Regions from separate parts of the Paenibacillus sp. J22P90 genome, predicted to be linked through region 1. Evidence: riboswitches for the same ligand, from Rfam matches in the RefSeq annotation. Region 1 holds a riboswitch; each other region holds the start of a gene.
What was found. Region 1 has a riboswitch for thiamine pyrophosphate ahead of AC58UX_RS16445 (ABC transporter substrate-binding protein). Riboswitches for the same ligand answer to the same signal wherever they lie in the genome.
Positions count from the first base shown of each region.

Region 2: linked by a shared signal. The riboswitch ahead of AC58UX_RS12200 (thiamine phosphate synthase) and the one ahead of AC58UX_RS16445 (ABC transporter substrate-binding protein) in region 1 are both predicted to bind thiamine pyrophosphate.
Region 3: linked by a shared signal. The riboswitch ahead of AC58UX_RS24785 (ECF transporter S component) and the one ahead of AC58UX_RS16445 (ABC transporter substrate-binding protein) in region 1 are both predicted to bind thiamine pyrophosphate.

Region 1 is NZ_JCAUAY010000004.1:456,865-462,663, forward strand. Features, by position in the region: gene AC58UX_RS16425 (TatD family hydrolase) at 1-66, opposite strand, end outside; gene AC58UX_RS16430 (ABC transporter ATP-binding protein) at 53-829, opposite strand; gene AC58UX_RS16435 (ABC transporter permease) at 849-1,616, opposite strand; gene AC58UX_RS16440 (thiamine-binding protein) at 1,616-1,906, opposite strand; gene AC58UX_RS16445 (ABC transporter substrate-binding protein) at 1,935-2,951, opposite strand; TPP riboswitch at 3,058-3,168, opposite strand; gene AC58UX_RS16450 (patatin-like phospholipase family protein) at 3,216-4,067, opposite strand; gene AC58UX_RS16455 (hypothetical protein) at 4,342-4,482, opposite strand; gene AC58UX_RS16460 (DUF3369 domain-containing protein) at 4,560-5,799, opposite strand, start outside.
Region 2 is NZ_JCAUAY010000003.1:418,779-424,577, forward strand. Features, by position in the region: gene thiE (thiamine phosphate synthase) at 1-313, opposite strand, end outside; gene thiD (bifunctional hydroxymethylpyrimidine kinase/phosphomethylpyrimidine kinase) at 310-1,149, opposite strand; gene AC58UX_RS12185 (thiazole synthase) at 1,167-1,934, opposite strand; gene thiS (sulfur carrier protein ThiS) at 1,939-2,142, opposite strand; gene thiO (glycine oxidase ThiO) at 2,126-3,343, opposite strand; gene AC58UX_RS12200 (thiamine phosphate synthase) at 3,344-3,964, opposite strand; TPP riboswitch at 4,078-4,176, opposite strand; gene hflK (FtsH protease activity modulator HflK) at 4,306-5,316, shown strand; gene hflC (protease modulator HflC) at 5,313-5,799, shown strand, end outside.
Region 3 is NZ_JCAUAY010000008.1:213,261-219,059, forward strand. Features, by position in the region: gene AC58UX_RS24765 (S-layer homology domain-containing protein) at 1-343, shown strand, start outside; gene AC58UX_RS24770 (YuzC family spore coat inner layer protein) at 445-840, shown strand; gene AC58UX_RS24775 (energy-coupling factor transporter transmembrane component T family protein) at 895-1,692, opposite strand; gene AC58UX_RS24780 (ABC transporter ATP-binding protein) at 1,683-3,149, opposite strand; gene AC58UX_RS24785 (ECF transporter S component) at 3,154-3,750, opposite strand; TPP riboswitch at 3,890-4,000, opposite strand; gene AC58UX_RS24790 (methyl-accepting chemotaxis protein) at 4,072-5,517, opposite strand; gene AC58UX_RS24795 (DUF3105 domain-containing protein) at 5,709-5,799, shown strand, end outside.

The sequences.
Region 1 (5,799 bases):
TAGGATCGACTGTGCGGACGCTACCGTATACATATCGAGATGAATATGTGCATCAATGGCTTGCATCGTTTATTTTCTCCCGTCTTAGAAGCCCTTGAATATGCTGCCTGAGTGTTAGAAATGCCGGATCCTGCAGAACTGCTTCCTGTCGCGGTCTTGCAAATGGAACCTTCAGCTCTTCTATAATACTTGCTGGCTTATTGGAAAGCACATAAATACGGTCAGATAGAAATAGCGCTTCCTCGATACTATGCGTCACAAATAGAATAGAACGTTTATTCTGCTCCCAAATGTCTAATAGCCACGCCTGCATATCCTGCCTTGTTAGCGCATCTAAAGAGCCAAATGGCTCATCTAAGCACATGAGCTCCTGCGGGCTTAACAAGGCTCTTAAAAAGGAAACCCGCTGCTGCATCCCGCCTGACAGCACGTGAGGGAGCTCTCGTTCATAGCCGCCTAATCCGACCTTGGGCAGCCATTCTCTGGCTTTGGCGATCGCCGTATCGCGCGACTCACCAGCCACTTCCTGCCCCAGCGCCACATTCTCCTCAATCGTGCGCCATGGGAACAAAGCCGGCTGCTGCGGCATGTAGGAAATTAACCCTTTTTTGCCTGTCACCTTCTCGCCGTCCAGCCAAACCTCCCCAGACATCGGCTGAACGAGTCCGCCAATAATATGGAATAATGTACTCTTACCGCTGCCAGAGGGGCCAATGATGGAAACAAACTCCCCTTGCTCGACTTGCAGCTGAATATTGGCAAGCACGGAAACGTGCCCTTTTTTGTTTGGAAAACCGTGCCCAATTCCTGTTAGCTTTAATTTGCTCATGAAACAGCGCCTCCTTTCCTTACGAAGAACGTTTGACGTTCCAACGAATGACGAGCTTTTCGATCCCAGCAATGAGCCAGAAAAAAAGCAGGCTCAGGATCACGATAATCCCGATGGCCACAAATTCACGATCTGCTCGGAAGGCTGATTTTTGTAAAATCATATAATAGCCAAGCCCCACATTTCCGCCCAGCCATTCGGCAATGACAGCTCCCATTACACTGTAAGTCGCTGATATTTTAAGCCCGGTAAACAGAAATGGTAATGCGTGAGGCAGCTCTAATTTATAAAAAATTTGGCGTTTCGAAGCGCCAATCATTTGCATGTAGTTATACATGGTGCGATCGGTTTGCATAAAGCCATCTAATGTTGACATCGTCACAGGAAAGAAACAAACAAGTGAAATTAAAATAATTTTAGGTAAAAGACCAAAACCAAATAAAATGATCAACAGCGGACCTAGTGCGATGACAGGGATATTTTGCGAGAGGATCAGCAGCGGATAGAAGCCTGCTTTCACGAACGGCAGCCTATGTAAGCTACTTGCAACAAGAATTCCGCCAAGTGCTCCCACACTGAAACCAATACACATCAGACGGATAGTTGCCCACATATGCATCCACACACGCGGCATATCTGTCGTGCCGTCACGCCATATTTTAAGAGGGCTCGGAAGCAGCCAATCGGCCGTTCCTCCCCATGTAACCGCAAACTGCCAAATAAACAACAGAAGGATGACTACCACGAGTGGCGGCCATCCTGCTTTGATCCAGCGATGGATGTTCATTATCTGTATTTCTCCGTCAACTTGTCCATCGAAGCGCCTGACGGATTGAAGTAGATTTTCACTTGCGAGATGACGTTCGGACTTCCCATATCGATCATCGCGGTATTCATATCTTGGATAATCAATAAAAGCTGATCCAGCTCGCCTTCCATTGTCGTTTCCAGCGGGGACACGAAATATTTGACACCAGACTTCGCGATCACTTCAATTGCACGGTCTACGTAAGGAATTACGTCTTCCCCATTCACCGTTTTGGGAATGATTTGAATACTGACAAGCGCATTAGCCATTGGAATTCTCCTCTTTTAGCCTATTTGATTATTTCGTGCTTCCCGGTAAAAATGAGTTCGTAAATGCCGCATCCACATCCAGCTTTTTCTCTAAAAGCTTGTGATCAAGCATCCAGGTTGCGTAGTTTTCCCACACGGATTTCTTTTGCTCGCCCCAGCGTGCTGCATCATCCTGATAGCGTGGGCTTAACCATTTTTGACTAGCGACGACTAGCTTAGGATCTAGATCAGGAACAGCTTTGATCAAAATGTTAGCCGCATCTTCTGGCTTGGATATCGCATATTGATAGCCTTTCGACGCCGCAGCTACGAATGCCTTAACTATTTCTGGCTTCGAAGAGATCATCTTCTCATTTGTCGCCAGAACCGGTGTATAATAATCCAGTTTATCCGAATACTTGTTTAAATAAATCATGTTGAGCGGCTCACCGCGAAGTTCTGCGTCAACACCTGTCCAAGCGTAGTAAATCCAAGCAAAATCAATATCGCGTTTGACTGCAGTAAAATAGTCCGCGTCGCCGATATTCACCATTTTCACTTTCTTCGGATCTGCTTTCTCGGATTGCATCAACGAATCGATCATGGCACTCTCAGAAGGAGCTCCCCAGCCGCCGTATGATTTGTTCTCAAAATCCTTCGGAGTTTTGATGTTCTTCGCAACCGGTGAAGCAAAGCCTGATGTATTATGTTGAATAACTGCTGCAATCGAAACTAATGGCACTCCTTGAACCCGGCCTTGCGTAATACTTTCTTGATAGCTCACACCAAACTCAGCCGCTCCAGAGGCGATCATCGTATCCGCTCCGCCTTCACCTGGCGCTATAATCTGAACGTTCAAACCTTCTTGCTCAAAAAAACCTTGATCCTTCGCCACATACAGTCCTGTATGATTGGTATTCGGCGTCCAGTCTAGAACAACCTTCACATCGGTTAGCTTTTTAGCCCCATCTGTCGGTTGTGCGGACTTCGTTGCATTGTTGCCGCAGCCCGCCATGAAAACGGTCAAGCTGACAAGTACGAGTGGTGCGATTTTATTCCATTTCATTGCTGATTTCCCTCTCCTCTTTCTCTATGTAACCATAAGAAAAAGCCCCCGTTATCCGGGAGCGCCATGTGTAGAAAATGATATTTCCAAGCGAAATTATCGCTGGATGTGCATTTATAAGAGTCTCTACGCTGGCATTACCCAGATCAGATTAACGGTTAGTGACAATGACGGTCACAATCTCAGCCTGACATCTCAAGCTCCCGTGGGTTCTTTATTTGGTTAATTTCTAAGATACCGCAAGTTTCGACAAAAAGCAAACCTTTAACGAAGTAACCATTCCTTTAACTTCTGCCCAAGCTTCTTCGCATCTTCATAGCCAAGCTCAAACAATTTCTCAAGCTTGCGCGGGTCCTTCTCCATCCGTCCTACTTCCACTTTGGTTGAAGGTCGGATAATGAGCGCACTGCCATCTGCTTCCATCCGTTCAATCGTTTCTAACGTGCTGTTATAAATCTCACTTCGATTGACAAGCACATCCACTAAACCGTTGTATTTCGGATAAAAGCTTTTCGCTAACCAGCGCTGCTTAAATGGCCGTTTGCGGTAGCCAAGCTCCTTCGTTAAGACAATAATATGTTTTTTATTGCCGTCAGCGACCGATTTTTGAACAGGGATCGGATCCACCAATCCGCCATCAAATAATGTTCTGCCATCAAAATGAATCGGTGTAGCTACAAAAGGCAATGAACTGGAAGCTTGTACGATCGGCATCGTTTGCAGCTGCAGCTCATGCTTCGTATAATAAATCGGCTCCCCTGTATGTGCGTCCGTCGTTCCTATCGCAAATTGTTGGGAAGAAGCATAAAACGTATCATAATCAAAAGGCACTAATCGATTCGGGATCTCATTAAAAATAAAATCCATACCAAATATGCTTTTACTGCGCAATAAGTTTCGATAGCTTAAATAACGGTGATCCGCGACATAGTCGATCGTCACTTTCTTATTCCGCCCAGGTTGTTTAGAAATATATGAAACGGCATTACATGCCCCCGCCGAAACACCAACCACATAAGGGAAATATAAATTATTTTCCATAAAGTATTCCAAGACTCCTGCGGTGTATACGCCTCGCATACCTCCGCCTTCCAGTACGAGTCCAATGCCTTCCATGGTGACACCTTCTTTCTGTCTATCTCAAGCCCCTTTTTAGCATACAGGAATTGTAAATTAAAATAAATGGCTTTGTTTCTTCGAAAATGAGACAAAGACGTAGAATTCATCCTGCTTTCCAAGACTAATTGAGGGAAATCCCAGTTCAACCTTTATTTTGCCGAAATTTAACGTGTACGTCAACTTTTCCATCCGAACGCTTTGACACTTACATAGAATGCCAAAAACCCTCGTTCCAGAGAAGGAACAAGGGTTTAGTAAGCATTTGGTAAAATTAAGATTTGTTTTTACTAATGTTATTAAGGCTTGGTGGAAATTCGGCCGCGTTCTGTGCCTTTAGCGTTTGTGCTTCCTCCGTGAAGTGAGCGGCATTTTGTTGATTATTTTTCTTATCAGGTCGATTAACTTTTGGCATTACTTTCACCTCCATCATCTCAACCGTAGTATGAGAAGGTGATCCTGATCTTATGCCCTCAGAAATCCTTAAGGTGATTAACGATTTTCTTTATACAACTCTTTGATGACCATAAATTCATCTAAATTGCTTAGAAACAGATCCACAATAACCGGGTCAAAATGTTTACCGCGTTCAGATCTCAATAAATCCAGCACACGATCTAATTCCCATGCTTTCTTATAGACCCGATCGCTGCACAAAGCATCAAATACGTCTGCTAAAGCCGTTATCCGGCCGTATAGATGGATGTTCTCCCCTTTAAGGCCTTGTGGATATCCCGTCCCGTCAAACCGTTCATGATGCTGATGTGCAATTATCGCCGCGGCGTGAAGTACTTTTTTATTCGAATGCTTAAGCATTTCATAGCCTAAATTAGAATGGGTCTTCATGATATCGAATTCTTCAGCGGTTAGAGCGCCAGGTTTATTCAGGATCGCATCAGGGATCCCAACCTTGCCTACATCATGCATTGGCGTGGCGAGTCGTATAATTTCTGCTTCCTGCTCAGACAAGCCATATTTCAGCGCTAGCAACCGCGAATATTCGGCCACTCTTTTCACATGATGACCCGTCTCTTGTGACCGAGTCTCTGTAATCTCACCCATCGTATAAATGATTTCCTGCTGCGTGCTCTCGAGCTCGTTGTTCAAATAAATATTCTCAAAGGCAACAGACACGTTCGCGCAATAAATGTCTACGAGATAGTGCTCCCATTCGCTGAGAGCATTGAATCCATTCATGAATATCACATTTTCCATGCCCATCTTGCTCTGGAAATAGATAACGAAACGATCCGCCCCAAAGCTGCTTTTTCGAGTCTGAAAGGCTAACTCAATTTCCTCGAGCACATCCGTAGGAACGACATCACGCGCTCTCGCATCTTGATTCGCCGCATAATCCCCGCTTGCCGCGAGAATATAAATATCTTCAACACCCTTGGTCACAGCGAAGCTGCAATGAATCGCATTCTTATGCAAATTAACGATGGAGGTCATTTGAGTCAAAACACCTGACGCAAATTTCTTCATCGACTGTAATTCAAATAATGTCGCCGATGACTTAATAATTTCTTCTAAGCCTACTCTGCTTTTTTCAATCGTTTTGATGTCCCGAAAGGATCGCAACGCTGTAACAACTGTGGTGAATAGCTTCTGAGAGGTCAGCTCGGTCTTTTCTTTATAATCATTAATGTCATAATCCATGATGACAGTACGCTCAGGCGCTTGACCAGGCTGACCCGTACGTAAAATAATGCGCACAGCCTGATTATTCAAT
Region 2 (5,799 bases), on a different contig from region 1:
CGGCGGCGGCTGGGGCATCGTCTTGGCCGATGTGGATCCCATCGGCCTCCAGCTCTAGAGCTAGCCGTTCATCATCGTTGACGATGAACGGAATCGCGCGCTGCGCGCAAAGGCTGCGCAGCCGTGCGCCGAGCGCGAGCAGCTCCGGCCCCTGCAGGGCGCCGGGGCCCTTCTCGCGCAGCTGAAACATCGTGATGCCGCCGTCGATGGCGGCTTCCAGCACTTCGTACGGATCAGCCCCGCCACAGTTTGGACTGCCCATCACTAAATACAAACGCAGCGCTTCGCGCAGCTGCACTTCATTAAAGTTCATAGCACACCTCGCGCAGCTTCTTGGAGCTCAGCAGCCCGAACACCCTGCTGATACGCCCAATGATTCGTCGGACCATGTCCGCTTCCGATATGTAACGGCTCCGAAATCGCCGCGTGGATGAAGCTTTTCGCCAGCTGCAAGGACGCCTTCGTCTTGTGTCCTTGCGCTAATCCCGACGTCAGAGCAGCGGCAAATGTGCAGCCTGTTCCATGCGTGTGCGGGGTGACTAACCTTTTGGATGTAAATTCCGTAAAAGAAGATCCATCATACAGTAAGTCCGTCGCCTGCTCCGTATTGGCCTCATGTCCGCCTTTGATCATCACATGCTTACAGCCGTAAGCATGGATGCGTATCGCTGCCTGCTTCCGCGTATCCCCATCTGTAATCCGCATTCCGCTTAGCGTCTCCGCTTCGGGGATATTTGGTGTTACAACATCTGCGAGCGGCAGCAGTTCCTGAATCATCGCGTCAATCGCCTCTTGCTGCAAAAGCGAAGCCCCACCCTTAGCAATCATCACGGGGTCTACAACGATTTGCTTCCAGCCGTATTGCTTAATCGCCGCAGCCACAACGCGAATAATCTCGCCGCTGAACAGCATCCCCGTTTTCAACGCATCCGGTCGTAAATCTTCCCCAATAGACGCTAATTGGCGTTCGATCGCTTCCGCGCTCATCGGGTAAACGCCTTGCACACCCATCGTATTCTGCGCCGTCACTGCCGTAATCACGGACATGCCGTACACGCCTAGCTCTTGAAATGTTTTCAGATCCGCCTGTATACCTGCACCACCGCCGCTGTCTGAGCCAGCAATCGTCAATGCTTTATAAATCGCCATGGTACTCCCCCTTTGCCTTACACCCGGCTCAACCCATCCATCGGACTGCTCGCCGACGCGTAACGCTTCTTGGGAATGCGCCCCGCTTCAAAGCCTGCGCGTCCCGCTTCAATCGCGAGCTTCATGGCGTAAGCCATTTTGACCGGATCCTTCGCACCCGATACGGCCGTGTTCAGCAGCACACCGTCTGCGCCCATTTCCATCGCCAACGCTGCATCGGAAGGTGCACCAATCCCTGCATCCACGATAACCGGAACCGTCGCTTGCTCGATGATGAAGCTCAGGTTCAGCGGGTTAATAATCCCTTGACCTGTACCGATCGGTGATGCGCCTGGCATAATTGCATGTACGCCGAGGGCTTGCAGACGTTTGGCCAACAACACATCATCCGATGTATAAGGAAGTACAATAAAGCCTTCCTCTAACAGCATTTCGGAAGCTTTCAGCGTTTCAACTGGATCAGGCAGCAGGGTCATTTCATCGCCGATGACCTCGACTTTGATCATGTCGCACAAGCCTGATGCTTTCGCTAAACGCGCGATGCGAACGGCTTCTTCGGCTGTTTTGGCACCAGCGGTATTCGGCAGCAACGTGAAATTCGACGTATCCAGCATCGACAAGAAATTGGGCTGACTCGCCTCAAAAATATTCATCCGTCGCACCGCAAACGTCAAAATTTGCGACTCGCTGATATCCACCGCTTGTTTTTGAATCTGAAAATCTGGGAACTTCCCCGTACCTAGCAGCAAACGTGAACGAAACTCATATGGACCGATTTTTAACATGTGATTATCCTCCTCCAACGAAATGAACGATCTCAATTTTGTGACCATCTGCCAACTCAGCGCCAGCGTGATCCTCTTTATGTAAAATGGCTGCGTTATGCTCAACCACGAGCATTTTGTCGCTTAAATCGAAGTGCGCGAGCAGCTCCACAACGGTCCGAATTGTATCGGGTACATCTACCTGCTGACCATTAATGTGCAGTTTCAATACTTATCAATTCCTTTCCTGTAGCTGAAAAAATGTCATGATCCCGATGACGCGCGGACTCTGGCGACAGATCAGGGCTGAAGGCATTCAGCCAAGGAGCTATCGCTTGTATCCCCTGTTCGCCTGCGCCATCTCCGCCTAAAATCCAATCTGCCATCACCTTACCAGTGATGGGACTCAGCAAAATCCCGTTGCGATAATGCCCGCACGCTGTATACAAGCCTTCCATCGTCGGCACCTTGCCGATGTAGGGCAGTCCGTCTGCGGTCTGCGGGCGCAGCCCCGACCAAGCCTTCTCCCACTCGGCGTCGCCGAGCGCGGGCATCAGTCCCCTCGCGCGCTCCATTAGCTCGGCTAAACCCGAGAGCGACACCTTGCGGTCGTAGCTGTGGGGCACAACCGTCGCGCCGACCACCAGCCGTCCGCCGGCTTTCGGGACGATATAGCACCCTGGCGAGAACAGGGTTTTCTTCAATACAGGCTTCGGCGTCCTCACGGAGAAGCACTCGCCTTTCACCGGATACATCGGCAAGTCGATGCCGATGCCAGCCAGCAGCTGACCGCTCCACGTGCCTGCGGCAACGACGACGTGGTCGCTGTAGAGCGGACCGGCGGCCGTCTGCACGCCGATGACGCGCTCCTTCGCGGTCAGCAGCCCTTGCACCTGGGCGAACGGTTGCACCTTCGCCCCCAGCACTTGCGCTGCCTGCGCGAAGGCCGCCGCCAGCAAAGGCGCATCCACCTGCCCATCACCCGGCAGGTACAACGCTCCGCGCGTAGCTCCGCTCAGCGCGGGCTCTATGGCCGTGGCTTCAGCGGCGCTGAGCCACTGGGCCTGCTCGCCTGCGGCGCGCTGGAGCTTCTCCCGCGCGCGCAGCTCTTCCTCTTGAACGTCGCTGAGCGCGACGTTCAGCAGCCCCTCACGGACGAGACCGATGTCGATGCCCGTGAGTTCTCGCAGTTCCCCGCTTAGCTCGGGGAACATAGATCTACTCAATCGCGCCCACTGAAACAGGGCGCCGGTGTCTTCCATCTCAGACTGCGCGCCGAGCATGCCCGCTGCCGCAGCTGAGGCTTCCGTACTCAGCTGGCTTCGTTCAAGCAGCGTGACGGATTGCCCTCTTTTAGCCAAGTAATAGGCAATCGAAGTACCGATAACACCGCCGCCAACGATGATGACTTCTGATCTTGCTGCTGACATTTAACTCACCTCTATCTGCCGAAGCTCATTGTAATAGGCCTGAACGGCTCCGAGAGGATCCGCTGCTTCCCATATTCCGCTCATCACTGCGACGCCAGCTGCTCCGGTATCCAGTACAGACCTAACTCTCGCAGGCGTCATGCCACCAATCGCAATCACTGGAATGTTAACGTGATTAACTAAATCCCGTAATTGTTCTAAGCCTCTGGGAGGCGCTCCCTGCTTCGAGTTTGTCGCAAAAATATGACCGAACATGACATAGTCGGCGCCCTCTTTTTCCCGACATTTTGCCTCATCTGCCTGATGAACAGAAACGCCGATGCGCCCAATCCCCCGGCATAGCTCATCCTGAATTACTAGCGCTGGCGTCGAGCCTGGCAGCTGCAGCCCGCCGGTTTGTAAGGCTAGCGCAATGGAAGGAAAACCGTTGACATACAAGCTTTTAGCTGGAATCCCTTGCTCCAACAAGTACTGCACACCGATAAACACTTCGTCCAAGGACTTCGTTTTCTCGCGAATATGAATGGCCGTGACATACGGATGAATCTGTGCCGCAACCTTTGCTATCTCTGACCATGTAAGCTTCCCACCCGATATGACATGCAGCTCTTTCTCTAACATCGAAGGATGATCGACTCCTCTCTACCTGACGTTGCCCTTGAAACACAAAAAAACCACTTTCCTCCAGAAAGTGGTTGTAGGCTGCCGCATCATAAACAGATATTAAATCGGCTCCAAAGCTCGTTCCACTTTCCTCCGCTGGCATAAACCAGATCAGGTTCAAAGGGTTCAGTCTACACTGTCTCAGCCTCTCGGCGCCCCTAGGGATTCATTCGTATGCAATTACTCAATATCATAGCATGACAGTCAACTCTTGGAAATAAGTATTTTCCTGCTGAAACCATTTCCAAAACTTCCCGTATAGCATATCAGTCTATCTTATAATTGAAGGGGTGTTTTCCGTGGAACCATTTGTACTGCCAGAACCCGATCGACGAAGACCTTCCTCTCTTCCTCCTGGTTTAGTAACCAAAATCATTATCGGCCTCATTATCGTTCTTGTCCTCATCTTTGGTAAGTCCACCTTCTACACCGTGCAGGAGCATGAGAAAGCAGCCATTCTAACACTCGGCAAATACACAACTGAAAAAGAAGCCGGGCTGCACTTTAAACTCCCTTTTCCAATTCAACAAGTCATTGTTCTTCCTGCTAAAAAGACACAGCGTATCCAAATCGGCTTCCGTGAGGCCAATGGTAAAATCACTCCCGTCGAAGAAGAAGCAATGATGATTACGGGGGATGAAAACATTTTATCCGCTGATGCCGTTGTGGAATGGAATATCAGTGACATGCGCAACTACTTGTACAACATTGATAATGCCGAATTGTTTCTTCGCAACTCCGCGAGTGCAGCAATTCGTTCAGTAATCGGCGCTACAGCGCTCGACTTTGCCATCACAGAAGGAAAAACGGAGGTCCAAGGCAAGGTCAAAGAGCGATTGATTGAAATGCAGACGAAATATCAAACTGGTATCCATATCGTCGATTTGAAGTTCCAAGATATCGAGCCGCCAGCTGGCGATGTGCAGAATGCTTTTAAAGACGTTACGAATGCTCGCGAAGAGAAGAACACGAAGATTAACGTAGCGACGAAATACGAAAATGATATCCTTCCTCGGGAGCGCGGTAACGCTCAGGCACTTCTTGAGAATGCGGAAGCTCAGAAGAAATCACGGATTTTGAATGCGCAGGGGGATGTTGCGAAATTTAACGCCCTTTATGCGGAGTACGCCAATAATAAATCCGTCACAGAGAGCAGGCTTATCATCGAGACGTTAGAAAAAATATTGCCGAACGCGAAAATTTTCATCAGCGACAGCACCGGCGAAACGGTTAAATATTTACCGATCAATGAACTGCTGCGCACACCTGCTGCTGCAACGGGCACGACGCAAGGAGGGGCTGCGAAATGAGTATGCAACGTAAATGGATTTTCAGATCCATCCTTGGGGTAGTTCTCTTGTTTTTCTTCCTGATCTCCATCTTTATTGTAAAAGAAGGTCAATACCGCGTCGTGCTCAAATTCGGTGAGGCCGTTCGGATCCAAACCGAGCCTGGCATTCATTTTAAAATACCTTTCATCGAATCCGTACGCACGCTTCCTAAATACCAGATGGTGTATGACAGCAAGCCTACTTCTATCCTTACGAAAGATAAAAAGCCGATCGAAGTCGACAACTATACGGTATGGCGGATCGACGACGCGCAGCAATTCCTGCGTACGATTCAATCGATCACAGGCGGGGAAGAGCGGATTGATGCCGCTGTGTACAACACCGTTAGGCGGAAATTATCGGAAATCAATTACAGTGATATCATTAGCGAAAATACGCAGCGTGGTAATCTGAACGATGAAATTACGAAGGAAGTTTCGGAGTTGATGGAGCGCGATAACT
Region 3 (5,799 bases), on a different contig from region 1:
TGAAACTTCCTTTACTTTACCCATGGTAATGGATGCTGCTGACAATAAATACAAAGTTGATTTCAACGCCTTCACAGCAATGGATCTTACAGCTACAGATAACTATGGAAACACATACAAAGGCCTCGACATTCAAAATTACAACTTTGCTCTAGGTACCTTATTTATCACGAATGATGTTCAAGGCGAAGCAGGTTCTACCCTTGGCTCGGTATCAGTCGATTCCGATGGTGCAGTGCACGTAACGGGAAATGTGACATATTTTGAACTTACGGCAGTCTCAGCAACAGGTGTAAAAGTTACAAGCTACGTTACACTAACGAAAAAAGTTAAATTGAACTAAGAAATGCAGCTCCCCGCTTGGGGAGCTTTTTTGTTGCACACTCGCCCACATTCCACATATATTGCTAGTGTTCATCATTTTACAGAAAGGGGGCGGTCTCGATGTACAACGACCCAACCTTCTATCCGTATCCCCCGGTTCAATATCAGCTATACCCTGCACATCCATACCACTATGCACCTTACTGGGCATGGGATCGCGACTTTCCGCCTGTTAATACGAAAATGCTTTCTAGCTCGGTTGTTATCTCTGAGCACCTCTTAAAGGATGCCTCCATGGTTGTCAAAAAGCTCACAGATCCTGCAATCGCCCATCAATTAATGACGAATGCTCAGAGTGGTAACAAAAAAGAAGTAGATCGTATCGTTCAATCCTTCGGTGGTGAATCCGCTATTGAAACCAGCTACACCCCCACTGCTGTAAAGTTTGTGGTTGGCCCAAAAATCTCGGGAAGCGGCTGCTGCCATGTCACGCTATCGCTCAAATGGGGCGAATAATTAAAAAGAGCAAGCCCGCTCCTCACCGGGAGTTGGCTTGCTCTTTTTCTGCGCTCAGCGCACATCTACGCTGCCCAGAATCGGCCACGTAACCGCGAGCCAATAGGCTGCTGCTATGAGCGCGATCCAGTAGAGAGTGTAATACACATCCAACCTGGAGTAGGTGGATACATAATAATACGTGCGTTTACGACTCATTGAAAAACGCTTCGCTTCCATGGCAACCGCCGTCCTATGGGCACGGCGAATGCTTTGGGCCAGCAGCGGGATCGCGATCATCCGCATCGTCGTATACCACGATGTCAGCGGATTCCGCTGCTGTCGCTTGCCTCTAACCTTGAGCGCGTAGCGAAGCGTCTGCAGCTCTTCGAGTATAACAGGCAGCATCCGCATGGCTGCCAGAAAGCTGTACGCGTACTTCGGCGCGACCTTCCACTGCTGCATCATCGCGTAAAACAACGCGACAGGCCGCGTGGTCAAGCTGAACAGCAAGCCCACGGAGGCAACCTGCAGCCCTCGCAAACCAAGATGAATCCCGCGGTAGAAGCTTTCCTCGGTAATACGAATGATTCCGAAGTGAAACCATAGCGTTTCCCCATTGCCGAACATCATCATCCCTAGGGAGGATGACACAAACAGCAGCAGAAAGGGCGAAGCATACAGCAAAAGCCTTTTTGCTGGGTGACCCGACATCAGGGCGAGCGGCAATAGCGCGCCCAACGTTAAAACCAGCATCGTATTGAGATTATGTGTGAAGACGACAACGATGAATAGCAGAATCGACAATGTGAGCTTCACACCCGGGTTTACCCGATGCAGCCACGTTTCGCGAAAGCTGAACGTTATTTGCATAGCAGCGGCTCACCTCCGGAAGCTGTAGGTGCTGGGGCAGGCGCGACCTCGGTCACGCGCCCCTCGGAGACCTGCCAGACGCGCGTCGCCCAGCGCTGCACGATCTCATGATCGTGGGTGACCATCACGATCACGGTTCCGCTGGCGCGCAGCCGCTCCAGCTGCTCAAGCATGCGCAGCGTGCCGCGCGCATCGAGCCCGAAGGTGGGCTCATCCAGCAGCAGGATGCGTGGCCCGCGCACCATCGCGGTCGCCACGCTGAGCCTGCGCTTCTGGCCCAGCGAGAGCTGGAACGGGTGCCGCTCGCGCAGCGCGAGCAGGTCGTACTCTCGGAGCAGCAGCTCAGCCGCTGCCCACTGGCCCTTCTGCTGACCCTCTGGCAAGCCATAGGTCAGCTCTTCCTCTACGGAGTTCGTGACGAACTGGAACTCCGGGTTTTGAAACACAAAGCCGATCTGCTCCGCAAGCTGCTCGACTTTGTTGCCCTTTGCCCCCGAGATCAGACAGCTTCCGCGGGTCGGGATCAGCCGCATGATCGCGAGGAGCAGCGAGCTTTTGCCTGCACCGTTGGCACCGACAACGGTGATCCAGTCTCCTGGATATACGCTAAAGTTATCCACAGAGGTCCTTATCTGTCCGCCACGAAGTCCGACGAAATCTCGGAAGACCATGACGGGATCAATGTTTTGCGGTGGCACGGCCATGACCCTAGCTCCCTGCTCCCTCGCATAATCCTCCCAAACCTCGGGATACCAAATGCCGTATTCCTTCATTTGCTCTTTATACTTCTGAAAAGTAGCTAACGGCGGCCCATCCGCCAGAACCCCACCCTCAGGTGTCAAAATGATTAACCGATCCAGTAGATCCAGCATACCACTGATTTTATGTTCCACGATCACTAATGTTTTGTCCCCGCTAATGGTCCGAATCGTGTCCCACACTTGCTTCGTGCCCTCTTCATCCAGCAGCGCCGTGGGCTCGTCGAGAAAGAGCACCTCTGGCTCCAACGCCAGTACACTGGCAATCGCTAGACGCTGTTTCATCCCTTGCGACAACGAACTAATCAGAGTATGAACATCAGGCACTTGCAACCCGACCAAATCTAAGTAATGTCGGATGCGCGCAGGCATCTCTTCCCGCGGCACTTGCTGATTTTCCAACACGAATGCGATCTCTTCGTCGATATAGGGCATACAGAACTGCGTATCCGGGTCCTGAAATACATAGCCCCACCGGCTGGGTCTGCAAATCTCGTCTGCTTTGAGCGGAAGCTCGATCATGTCAGGCACGATGCCGCTTAATACTTGAAGCAGTGTCGATTTCCCGCAGCCGCTAGGTCCCAGCAACAGCACCTTCTCGCCTGGCTCGATGGAAAAGGAAACCCCCTGAAAAATCAGGGGGGCGTCATCGCCAGGATATTTTAACCTTAGATTCGTCACGCCCATTCCTTCGCTCATCTTGTTACCCCAGTACGTCGTAGTCTTTTTTGGACACCGGACGAATCAAATTCAGCACACCTGTGCGAGACAAAGCACTCGTTAAGTAGTACGCGAACACTCCAGCGATCAACGCGCTGCCTAGAAGACGCAAGACAATAAATAAGACGTAGTTCCAGAAAGCAAGCTGTTCAATATACCCGTAATACGTATCTACGAAGATCGACATAACCGCTGATGCAAAGGCTGCGAGAATCGTTACCCCTACATTAAAGCGACGATAGCGGAATGCGGCAAATACCAGCTCCGCGCCCAGCCCTTGAAGCAACCCAAACACGAGCGTGCCTACTCCCCAATGCCCGCCATACAGCGCCTCAATCGTTGCTGCCGCCAATTCGGCTAACAGGGCAACCCCAGGCTTGCGGATCACGAGGAAAGCGAAGGTTGCCGCCATGAACCACATCCCGTAGCTGAGCTGCTCCGCATGCAATCCAAGCGGTTTCATCAGATCATAGATCGGTCCCCAAACTCGATAAACCACACCGAACACCGCCGAAATCACAATCGTGATCAAAATATCGGTCAGCTTCAACCCTTGTTTACTTGCTTCCTTTTGCGCCATCTTCTACTCGACTCCTTTTCTCAAATCCATATTTGTCAATGAGATAGGCGAACACGCCAACCTTGGATACATCGCTCCATTTGTCCCATCAGGACAAAAAAAGCCCACCGGATTAACGGCAGGCTTGAACATTCGTGCATGAAAAAAGCACTTAAGGTCTCTACGCTGGCATTATCCAGATCAGATTAACGGTCAGTGGCATAGGGCCACTATCTCAGCCTGACTTCATCAAGCACCCGTGTTGCTATTCATTTGGCTTAACTGTAGCGGATTAACCGCTTTTTGGCAATCCTTTTTTTCCCATGGCGGCTCAAGCGACGCTTACTTCTCAATCAAATGCTTCAGATCCTGCGTTAATCCGTTTAATTGGCGGATGCTGTCCACAATATCCTGAACGCGATGCTGCTGCACTTCAGCGCTAGCCAGCACTTCCTCGACGGAAGCTGCCGACTCCTCTGTGATCGCTGCAACCGACGTCATCTCTTCAGCTACACGCTGGGAGGAGATTTGCAATTGTTGATTCATGCGCTGCAGATGCGCTGCTTGCTCCATGACTTCGGCTGTATTCGTGTTGATAACCTCGAACAATTGGTTCACGCTATCTGTTGATTTTTTGCCGGATTCTACAGCTGTAATCCCCACCGCAACCTTCTCAACGGCTGTCACGACCTTCGCCTGGATCGAGCCTAGAATTTCCGAAATATCAGTCGAAGCGATGTGCGCGTTTTGCGCTAGCTTGCGGATTTCGTTCGCCACAACGGAGAAACCTTTCCCATGCTCGCCTGCACGAGCAGCTTCAATCGAAGCATTCAGCGACAATAAATTCGTCTGATTCGCGATCTCGGCAATCGTGGAAACAATGTTCCCAATTTTCACGTTCTCTTCGTTTACTTCATTCATAATAACGGAAGTCTCGGTGACGATAACGGTAATATCATTGATTTTGAGTGACAAATCATCCATTTGGGTCTTGCCTTCATTCGTCATTCTCGCTGTATCACGTGATCTGCTGCTCATCGTATCTGAGGCCGCCGTGGTCTGTTCAACCGTTTCGTTCACATTCTGAATAGCTGTCGTTATATCGTTAATACTGGACGCTTGCGATTCAATACCAATCGTAATTTCCTGAAAAGCAGCAACCACTTCCTCTGTAATTCGGCCTGTCACAGCGGCATTCTCTTGCAAATGACTACTGGATGTACCCAGTACTTCGGTTGTCGTGCGTACGCCTGCTAACACTTCATCTGTTTTCATCCGAGACAGCTCAGAATCTTTCGCACTTTTGGCAACGTTCGTAAACATTCTTGTGCCGATTTGGCTTTGTCCAATGAGCGTCATGATGGTTAGCAAATAAAAAGCATTAACCCCAATCGTATCCACCTGCGGCGTTAGCGTCGTAATGAAATAATTCATGATAATAAGGCCTATCGCACCATTCAGCACTAGCGGTTTATAATCCATATATAACGAAATTAGCGCCAGACTTAGGTACAAAATAAATACACCAATTAGCGACGTCGTATTCGTCATAAAAAAATAGGAAATCGCACTAAGTCCGACCGCAATAACATATTTAATATAGGGAATGGCCAGCTTTTTCCATGTTAAAATCGTACATACAAGGGCAATCGGTACACCGACCGAGAAAAGTGTTACCATCGTGGATACGGATGTATACGCAGCCGCGATTCCCAGTGCAAGACACGCCCATAAAAGCTTAACCATTAAGCTGTTTCTTCTGTTCAATTCGAGCAGATGCTCAGACATTACTATTCCTCCTAATTGCCTTTTGCAAAATCAGACATTTTCGTACACTATTCCACATACGCGTCGCCAAAACCTCTATTTAAGATGCCAAAATCAGGATCTAATGTAGAAGTTGACTTCTACCCCAAATAAAAACTACAATTTGTAGTGTCTTCATTATTTTACAATGATCCAGGAGGGGACTAAAAACGATGACAGCGTTGCTTTATATCGGACTAGCCTTACTGATTGCCGCCATTATTGGCTATGTGCTGGCAGCTAAAATTAACAAAGGGAACACCT